DNA from 3 places in the Allobosea sp. LjRoot237 genome. Region 2 is predicted to be linked to each of the others. Evidence: predicted binding sites of a transcription regulator. Region 2 holds the regulator's gene; each other region holds the start of a gene.
The links. The regulator PhoB, encoded in region 2, activates phosphate uptake and scavenging genes when phosphate is short. The targets are predictions, from matches to a motif close to TGTCATNNANCTGTCAT.
Positions count from the first base shown of each region.

Region 1: the regulator PhoB is predicted to act here: its motif matches at 1,224-1,240, upstream of ACSQ24_RS13905 (glycerophosphodiester phosphodiesterase).
Region 3: the regulator PhoB is predicted to act here: its motif matches at 1,305-1,321, upstream of ACSQ24_RS27310 (DUF2794 domain-containing protein).

Region 1 is NZ_CAXUQP020000001.1:2,879,439-2,882,638, forward strand. Features, by position in the region: gene ACSQ24_RS13895 (RsmB/NOP family class I SAM-dependent RNA methyltransferase) at 1-822, opposite strand, end outside; gene ACSQ24_RS13900 (hypothetical protein) at 979-1,116, shown strand; gene ACSQ24_RS13905 (glycerophosphodiester phosphodiesterase) at 1,291-2,454, shown strand; gene ACSQ24_RS13910 (hypothetical protein) at 2,544-2,825, opposite strand; gene ACSQ24_RS13915 (amino acid ABC transporter ATP-binding protein) at 2,983-3,200, opposite strand, start outside.
Region 2 is NZ_CAXUQP020000001.1:5,365,094-5,368,293, reverse strand. Features, by position in the region: gene pstB (phosphate ABC transporter ATP-binding protein PstB) at 1-384, shown strand, start outside; gene phoU (phosphate signaling complex protein PhoU) at 425-1,147, shown strand; gene phoB (phosphate regulon transcriptional regulator PhoB) at 1,177-1,875, shown strand; gene ACSQ24_RS26030 (YnfA family protein) at 1,884-2,204, opposite strand; gene ACSQ24_RS26025 (NUDIX hydrolase) at 2,204-2,641, opposite strand; gene ACSQ24_RS26020 (GcrA family cell cycle regulator) at 2,730-3,200, opposite strand, start outside.
Region 3 is NZ_CAXUQP020000001.1:5,630,090-5,633,289, reverse strand. Features, by position in the region: gene ACSQ24_RS27315 (Bax inhibitor-1/YccA family protein) at 13-789, shown strand; gene ACSQ24_RS27310 (DUF2794 domain-containing protein) at 869-1,237, opposite strand; gene ACSQ24_RS27305 (peroxidase-related enzyme) at 1,555-2,103, opposite strand; gene ACSQ24_RS27300 (NAD-glutamate dehydrogenase) at 2,327-3,200, shown strand, end outside.

The sequences.
Region 1 (3,200 bases), 2.5 Mb from region 2:
CCGGTCGTGCAGCGGCGCCAGCCTGCGGCTGTCGAGGTCGGTGGCGAAGATGCGTCCCTTGCCGTCCAGAAGCGCGGCCAGCGCCAGCGTCTTGCCGCCGGCGCCGGCGCAAAGGTCGACGACCGTCATGCCGGGCTGCGCGCCGGCGAGCAGGGTCACGAGCTGCGAACCCTCATCCTGGATCTCGAATTCGCCATTGAAGAAGCCCGGCTCGCTTTGCAGCGAAGGGCCGCGGCCATCGGGGCCAGGCAGGAAGCGCAAGGCATCGGGAGACCAGGCGCCCGGCTCGGGCTGAAGATGGCTCAGCGCTGCACGCAGGCTGTCGCGATCGGTTCTCAGCCGATTGGTACGGATATCGGCCGGCGCCCTGCCCGCCAGCGCCTGCCCTTCTGCGACCGCATCGTCGCCGAAGCCGGCCATGAAGGAGGGCCAGAGCCAGTCGGGCACATCGGCGCGTACCCAGCCGGGTGCCGCGTTGAGATCGAAGGCGACGAGCCCCGCGACTTCGAATTCGGTCAGCGGAGCTGGAGCGTGATTCTGCCCGCTGAAGAGCTCCGAGATCTCCTCGACCGCCATGCCACGCTGGCTGACCAGCATGCCGAGCACGAGTGCCCGTGGCGTCTCCTCGCTGAGCGCATGGGCGGAAGAGGCGCGCCGGCGCAGGGCGTCATAGACCAGCGAAGCGACCGCAGCGCGATCCTTCGAGCCGGCGAAACGACGCGACAGGCCCCAATCCTTCAGGGCATCGGCCGCCGGGCGCCGACGCTCGATCAGGTCCGCCAGAACCTCGATGGCGGCGCTGATACGGGCGGCAGGAGTCATGTCCGGCAGTTCCTGTGATTGCTCTTGGTCATGGCGCTTGGACCAAGCGCGATCTGGAACGATTCCGAAGCGCGAAAGGACCCTTGACGCCCTCGTCCCACAGGGCGCAAGACGATACAACTCCTTCCGTAACGCCAATCGCCTAGGGATCCTGCAATGACGACCTTCGCCCGTCTCGCGCTCGCCGGTCTGTTCTGCCTGTCGCTCGCCGCCTGCGCCACCCAGCCGGTCGACACCACGCCGCCGCCGTCCAAGCGCCTCGATGCCAAGACCACGCTGGAAGGCCGTCGCTGAGCCTCCCGATTCCGAGCGCTCGCAGCCACTGGCACGGAAGCGCCTGGAGCGCCTAAAAAGTACCTTCGCGGTACCGGTTTCCCGGCATCGCGAAGGAGCAAACGGGCCTTCACCGGCCTGTCATATCGACCGAGCAGTTTCGCGACCTTCCACAGGACACGAGGATCGGACGAGATGAAGCCCCTGTTGCAGCCGGCCACGATGCTGGCGACCTTTGTCCTCGCGCTGGTCGCGCCGGCCCTGGCGCAGAGCCCGGCCCCGACACTCGACGGCAAGCCCGCGCTGATCGTCGGCCATCGCGGCGCCAGCGGCTATCTGCCGGAACATACGCTGGAAGCCTACAAGCTCGCGATCGAGCATGGCGTCGATTTCATCGAGCCTGACCTGGTCTCGACCAAGGACGGCCACCTCGTGGTCCGGCACGAACCGATGCTGTCGGGTACCACCGACGTCTCGACCCGGCCGGAATTCGCCGCGCGCAAGACGACCCGCAAGATCGACGGCGTCGACACGACCGACTGGTTCGCTTCCAACTTCACCCTCGCCGAAATCAAGACGCTGCGGGCCAAGCAGGCTTTCGCCGACCGCGACCAGTCGCATAACGGCAAGTACGAGATCCCGGCGCTGCAGCAGGTGATCGATCTCGCCAAGGCCGAGAGCGCCCGGACCGGCCGTACCATCGGCATCTACCCGGAGATCAAGCACTCGACCTATCACTCCGCGATGGGCCTTGCGATCGAGGACAGGCTGCTCGATCAGCTCAAGGCCGCCGGCTGGAGCGAGAAGACCTCGCCGGTGTTCATCCAGAGCTTCGAGACGGCCAATCTTAAATATCTGCGCGGCAAGACGCAGCTGCGCCTGATCCAGCTCGTCGACGCCGACGATGTCGACAAGGACGGCGGCATCGTGCTCGCCGCGCCCTTCGACAAGCCCTATGATTTCGTCGTCACCGGCGACAAGCGCACCTTCAAGGACCTCGTCACCGCCGAGGGCCTGAAGGAAATCAAGACCTATGCCGACGGCGTTGGCCCCTGGAAGCCCTATCTGATGCCGGCCAAGCAAGTGATCGGCGACGACGGCAAGCCGCGCGATCTCAATGGCGACGGGACGATCGACGAGCGTGACCGCGTATTGCTGCCGCCGACCGATGTCGTGAAGAACGCCCACGCCGCCGGGCTCTTCGTCCACAGCTGGACCTTCCGCAGCGAGCCCAAGCGCCTCGCCTCCGACTTCAAGGGCGACCCGGCCGCCGAGTACAAGGCCTATCTGGCGCTCGGCATCGACGGGCTGTTCTCGGACTTCCCCGACGCGGCGGTGAAGGCACGCAACGCCAAGTAGTCTTACAACGCAAGACCGCCGCACCGGACTGGGTGCGGCGGTCTCGCCTTAACCTACGCAACGCAACTCACACTCAGGCAGACTCACATTCAGTCACAGACACGCACCGTGCGACGCACCTCCCCGCGCGGGGTTTCGCGAATCCGCGTCTCGGTCCGGCAATCGCGCTCAGCCCAATAGGCCCGGCGGCGCTCCCAGCGATCACGCTCGCGCCAGCGCTCTTCGCGCCTGATCTCGCGGTCGATGGCACGTTCGCGCGGCGAGCGTGTATCGATACTGACTCCACCAGGCCCAATGTCGACCGATTGGGCATAGGCGCCGGCACTGCCAAGCAGCAATCCAGCGACGACAGTCGTCAGAATGAGCTTCATGGTGTTTCCTCCGATTTCGAGGGAAACAACCGCAACCACCAGGGAAAGTTCCAAAAAAGCAGCTTCGGGAGCCGGCAGGAGCGTCTCAATCGAGGCAGCCAACATGCAAACGGCGCCCGTGAGGGCGCCGTAGCAGTAGGCAGCTGGCTGCCAGAGATCAGTGCAGGATCTGGCTGAGGAAGAGCTTGGTGCGCTCGTGCTGCGGGTTCTTGAAGAACTCGTTCGGCTCGTTCATCTCGACGATCTGGCCGGCGTCCATGAAGATCACCCGGTCGGCGACCTGGCGGGCAAAGCCCATCTCGTGGGTGACGCAGAGCATGGTCATGCCCTCGTCGGCGAGCGAGACCATGGTGTCGAGCACTTCCTTGACCATTT
Region 2 (3,200 bases):
GAGGGCGCGCTGCGCCGCGCCGCGCTCTGGGACGAGGTCAAGGACAAGCTCAAGGCCTCGGGCATGGGCCTCTCCGGCGGCCAGCAGCAGCGCCTCTGCATCGCGCGCACCATCGCGCAGAAGCCCGAGGTCATCCTGTTCGACGAGCCGACCTCGGCGCTCGACCCGATCTCGACTGGCAAGATCGAGGACCTGCTCGAGCAGCTCAAGACCGACTTCACCATCGTCATCGTCACCCACAACATGCAGCAGGCGGCGCGCATCTCGCAGTACACCGCCTTCATGTATCTCGGCGAAGTCATCGAGTTCGCCGCCACCAACACGATCTTCATGAACCCGCACAAGAAGCAGACGCAGGACTACGTCACCGGCCGTTTCGGCTGACGCCCTGAAATCGTCGGCCAGCCCCGAAGGATACGCCCCGATGTCCGACCATATCGTCCGCTCCTACGACGCCGATCTCGAGGGCCTGCGCCGCAGCCTCGCCGAGATGGGCGGCATGTCCGAGCGCATGCTCGGCGATTCGACCGTGGCGCTGGTGCGCCGCGATACCGTGCTCGCCCAAAAGATCATCAGCGCCGACCAGCGCCTCGACAACCTGCAGCGCGACGTCGAGGAGAAGGCGGTGCTGACCATCGCCCGGCGCCAGCCGCTGGCGAACGATCTGCGCGAGCTGATCTCGGCGATCCGCATCGCCGCCGATATCGAGCGGGTCGGCGACCTCGCCAAGAACATCGCCAAGCGCGCCGTCGCGATCTCCGGCCAGTTCTCGCCGCCGCACCGCGCTGTCGTCGGCCTCGAACATATGAGCCGCCTGGTCCAGGCCCAGCTCAAGGACGTGCTCGACGCCTACGCCGCCAGCAACGAGCAGAAGGCGATGGAGGTCTGGCGCCGCGACGACGAGATCGACGCGCTCTACACCTCGCTGTTCCGCGAACTCCTGACCTACATGATGGAGGACCCGCGCAACATCACCTTCTGCACGCACCTCCTGTTCTGCGCCAAGAACGTCGAGCGCATCGGCGACCACACCACCAACATCGCCGAGACCATCCATTACCTCGTTACGGGTCAGTCGATCGATGAGACCCGGCCCAAGCTCGACACCACCAACATTCTCGTCGACCTGCCGGCGGCCAATGGCTGAGCTTGGCAGAGGTTTGAACGGACGCTGACATGCCCGCACGCATCCTGATCGTCGAGGACGAGGAGCCGCTGACCCTGCTGCTGCGCTATAATCTCGAGGCCGAAGGCTTCGAGGTCGACAGCGTGGCGCGCGGCGACGACGCCGAACTGCATCTGCGCGACCACACGCCGGATCTCGTCCTGCTCGACTGGATGCTGCCCGGCCTCTCCGGCATCGAGCTCTGCCGGCGTCTGCGCACAAGGCGCGACACCGAGCGCGTGCCGATCATCATGCTGACGGCGCGCGGCGAGGAGACCGAGCGTGTGCGCGGCCTTGCCACCGGCGCCGACGACTATGTCGTCAAGCCGTTCTCGTTGCCCGAACTGATCGCGCGCATCCAGGCGCTGCTGCGCCGCGCCAAGCCCGGCCATGTCGCCGGCCTGCTTGCCGCCGGCGATCTCGAGCTCGACCGCACGACGCGGCGTGTCCGCAGGGCCGGTGCCGAGCTGCATCTCGGGCCGACCGAGTTCCGCCTGCTCGAATTCCTGATGCAGGCGCCGGGCCGGGTCTATTCGCGGGCGCAACTGCTCGACGCCGTCTGGGGCCGCGACGTCTATATCGACGAGCGCACCGTCGACGTCCATGTCGGGCGCCTGCGCAAGGCGATCACGCCGGCCAATGCCAAGGATCCGCTCCGCACCGTGCGCGGCGCCGGTTACGCCTTCGACGAGACGTTTGCGCGCGCCTGACACCTCCGTCAGCGCGGCGCTGCAACGATGACCGCTGCGCCGGCGAGGCAGAGCGCGGCGCCGGCTAGGTCGTAGCGGTCGGGTGCGACCTTCTCGACCAGCGCCATCCAGACCAGCGACGCGATGATATAGACGCCGCCATAGGCGGCGAAGGCGCGCCCGGCCGCGGGGCTGTCGACCAGGGTCAGCAGCCAGGCGAAGGCTGCGAGCGAGACCAGGCCCGGCAGCAGCCACCAGACCGGCTTGTCCAGTTTCAGCCAAACCCAGAAGGCGAAGCAGCCGGCGATCTCGGCCAGCGCCGCTCCCGCATAGATCGCGATCGTAGCCATTACGTGCCCGGCCCGAAGGCTGCCGCGAGCCGGGCGAAGACAGGGCGGTAAGCCTCGGACGCCAGCGGTGTCAGCGATTGGGCCTCGTCGAAGGTGAACCAGCGGATTTCGCTGTGCTCGTCATTGCTGATCTCGGGTTCGCCTGCCCATTCGCCCACGGTGAACAGATGCCAGAGCGCGGGAGTGACGCCGTCCGTCTCCGTCGTCTCGATGGTCTCGAAGCGGCGGAAACCTGTCGGCGTGACGCCGATCTCCTCCTGGAGCTCGCGGACAAGGGCTGCCTCGGCGCTCTCGCCGGGCTCGACGTGACCACCGATCGTGTCCCAGCAGGATGGGCGGTTCCAGCGGTGCGCGGCTCGCAATCCCAGCAGGAGCCGCCCCTCCCTGATCGGCAGGGCACAGGCGTATTCGATCGGGCTAGATCCGGGGATGTTCATGGATGCCTCGTGCATCGAGCCTGGCTTCGACGAAAAAAGCCGGCCTTTCGGCCGGCTTCCGCTATTCTGGCAGTCTCGCGTCAGTTGCTCAGGCGCGAATGACCTTGCGGTCGCGGCGCCGGTCGGCCGCCGGCTGGTAGGCGATACGGGCGTGATAGGCGCAATAGGGCATTCCGGTCGCGCTGCGGCCGCCGCAGAAGCGGAATTCCGGGGTGGTCGGATCGCCCATCGGCCAGCGGCACATATACTCGCGCAGCTCCATGATCGTGACCCGCTCGGAGAACGGCACGACCACATCCTCGGACGGAGCCGGCTCGCGCGCGACCTGTGCCTCGGCCTCGATCTCCGGCGCGAACTGCGGGGCGAGCGCGGTATTACCGCGGGTCAGGCCGCCGCCACTGCTGTGGTGGCCGGCCGGGTGGCTCGGCGGGCGAGCCACCGGCTTGCGCGGGCGCGGTGTCGCCGAACCCGGGCTCTTGGCGCGGCCCGACAGTCCAAGGCGATGCACCTTGCCGATGACGGCGTTGCGCGTGACGTTGCCGAGCTCGGCGGCGATCTG
Region 3 (3,200 bases), 260 kb from region 2:
GGAACTCTCTCCATGAGCGATTTCGACCGCAACGCTCAGGTCTGGGGCGCCGGCCGCGCCCAGCAGACCAGCGCTGCCGAGCTGGACCAGGGCCTGCGCTCGTTCATGCTCGGCGTCTACAACAACATGACGATCGGCTTGGCCATCACCGGCCTGATGGCGATCGGCATCTCGATGCTGGCGATCGCCGGCTACTCGCCCTCGGGCAAGGTCACCGCGCTGACGCCGCTGGGCGACTTGCTGTTCCGCAGCCAGCTGCGCTGGGTCATTATGCTGGCGCCGCTCGCCTTCATCCTGTTCTTCTCGTTCAAGGCCGAGAGCATGAGCTCGTCCTCGGCCCGCGCCATGTTCTTCGCCTTTGCGGCGGTGATGGGCGTATCGATGGCAGCGATCTTCCTCGTCTTCACCAGCGAGTCGATCGCCCGCGTGTTCTTCATCACCGCAGCCTCCTTCGCTGGTCTCAGCCTCTACGGCTACACCACGAAGAAGTCGCTCTCGGGCATCGGCTCGTTCCTGATCATGGGCCTGATCGGCCTGGTGATCGCCTCGGTCGTGAACCTGTTCCTGCAGTCGGGCCCGCTCGGCTTCGTCATCTCGGTGATCGGCGTGCTGGTCTTCGCCGGCCTGACCGCCTGGGATACGCAGCGCCTGAAGGAAATGTACCTGTACTCGGACCTCGACTCCGAGTCGGCTGCGAAGCTTTCGGTGAACGGCGCCCTGTCGCTCTACCTGAACTTCGTCAACATGTTCCAGATGCTGCTTTCGCTCTTCGGCTCCAAGCAGGAGTGATCAGGGCGACAGCCTGAAAACACGAAGCCCCGGCCGCAAGGCCGGGGCTTTTCTTTTGGGTCAGCCTTGTGTGGCGATCTCAGCCCACTACACTCAGCCGCTTGTCGAGCACTTTGAGCACCCGGCTCAACTCGGCTCCGCGCTTCAGGATCAGCCCGGTCGCGGTCACCACCGAATAGGTGCCCTGCCGCCTCGCCAGCGACGGGTCCTTGACGATCCGGTAGAGCGGCACTTCGGCTGCGCGACGAAAGACTGAGAACTGCGCCTTGTTGCGCAGGAAATCGATGGCGTAGTCACGCCACTCACCGGCCGCGACCATCCGGCCGTAGAGGTTGAGCAGCTCGTTCAGCTCACGGCGATCGAAGGTGACGGAAGAGGGCGCGGCGGCGGCCGGAAAGGCGACGACCGCGCCTGCTCGCTGCGCTGGCGGAATTTCGCTTTCGCTCATCGCGCCTCCTATTCATCGCCTGCCGTTACCCGGCAAGAGATGATGCGCCCAACCCCCGGGCCCTGGCAAGACAGCTTGATGACGGCGCCGAGACCTTCCTCCGCCTTCAGCGCGATTGCCATGATTTTGCCGCGCTTGCGCCAAGCGAGCGCCCCGTTGCGGCGTTCAACTCCGATTCGTTGCCTAGACGGCCCGGCCTGTCCGGTTCCGGACACGTCAGCCCCCCAGCCCCTCCGGCGCTGCGGCGGGTCGGGCCAACTAGTCCAGGCTAACTTACGGCTGGCGGTTTCCGCCGGCCGTTTTCTTTGACCGGAAGCTCAGCGCGACGCGCCGTGATATTCGGGATTGGGCCGCATATCGACCGCCGAGGCGATCCGATTCGACATGTTGAAAAAGGCGGCGACCGCGCCGATGTCCCAGATATCGCGCTCGCCAAAGCCGGCCTTGCGCAAGGTCTCCCGATCCTCTTCCTCGATCCTGTGCGGCGCCTCGGTCAGCTTCACCGAAAAATCGAGCATGGCGCGGTGGCGGGGGGAGAGCTGCGCGGCGCGATAGTTCATCACCATCATCTCGCCGAGAACCGGATCGCCGGAGAGCTGGCGTACCGCCTGACCATGCGCGGTGAGGCAGTAATAGCAGCGATTCACGCTGGAGACCGCGACCGCAATCATCTCGCGCTCCAGCTTCGACAGGCCGGACGGCGCCAGCATCAGGTCGTTGTAGAAGGTGGCGAAGGCAGAGAGCTTGGCGTCATCATGCGCATAGGCCGTGAGGACATTCGGCACATAGCCGAGCTTCTCCTCGCATTTGGCGAAATAGGCCTGCATCTCCTCCGAAAGCGCGGCGCGCGGCAACGCGAGTGCCATCACGGCAGGCTGTGCGTCCTGCTTCGCAGGCACCTCGCCCACCATCGCTTTGTCATGCTTCTTCGTCATCTCTGCACTCCTCGCGCTGATATCCGCGCGGATCGGGCACAAGCTGCCGTTTCCGCGCCATATTGGTGCAATCTGGCCGCTAGCCTGCGACGAAAGTTGCAGAGGCCTGAGAGCTATGTCATCGCTGCGGCAAAATAGCAGGGGGAAGATGACGATGGCTAAGCGGGAAGCGAATGCCACGGCTGCAGCCGTGATCGCAATCGAGACCACCGCTCGCGAGCTCGGCTCGGCGATGCCCGCAGAATTCCCCAAGCTGCTTTACGGCCGTACCGTCGCCGAGGATCTCGTCGCGCTGCCGGCCGACTTGCTCGCCCGTGCTGCCGACGCCGCCTATGTGCACCTAACCAGCCGGCGCAAGCCCGGTGAGCCCAATCTGCGTTTCCGGGACGAGGCTGTCGCAGATGGTGGGCGCGAACGCCAGATCACGATCCTCGAGGTCGTCAACGACAACAAGCCGTTCCTGCTCGATTCCACCCTCGCCGAGCTGGCCGAGCAGGGCTACGAGCCGCGTCTGGTCGCCCATCCCATCCTTGCCGTGGTGCGTAAGGACAACGGCACCTTCGAATCGCTCGCCGGTGAAGCCGCCGGTCGCGCCGTCGAAGGTACGCGCCGCGAAAGCCTGATCCATATCCATCTCGACCGGATCGACACGCCCGAGGCGCGCGACCGGCTCGCCGCCGGCCTGGCCCGCGTCTATGTCGATGTCGGCCTCGCCGTCGACGACTGGGCCGCAATGCGCGGCCGCATCACCGAGGTGATCCAGTCCTACCGCGCCAACCCGCCTCCGCTGCCGGAGGACGAGGTCACCGAGGCGCTGAACTTCCTCGAATGGATCGCCAGCGACAATTTCACCCTGCTCGGCGTGCGCGCTTATCGCTTCGCCGGCGGCGACACCGCCGCCGACCCGGTCGATTCCTCCGGCCTAGGCATCCTGCGCGATCCGGATGTTCGGGTCCTGCGCAAGAATCGCGAACTCGTGGTGATGACGCCTGAGATTCGCGCCTTCCTGGCCAAGCCGCAGGCGCTGA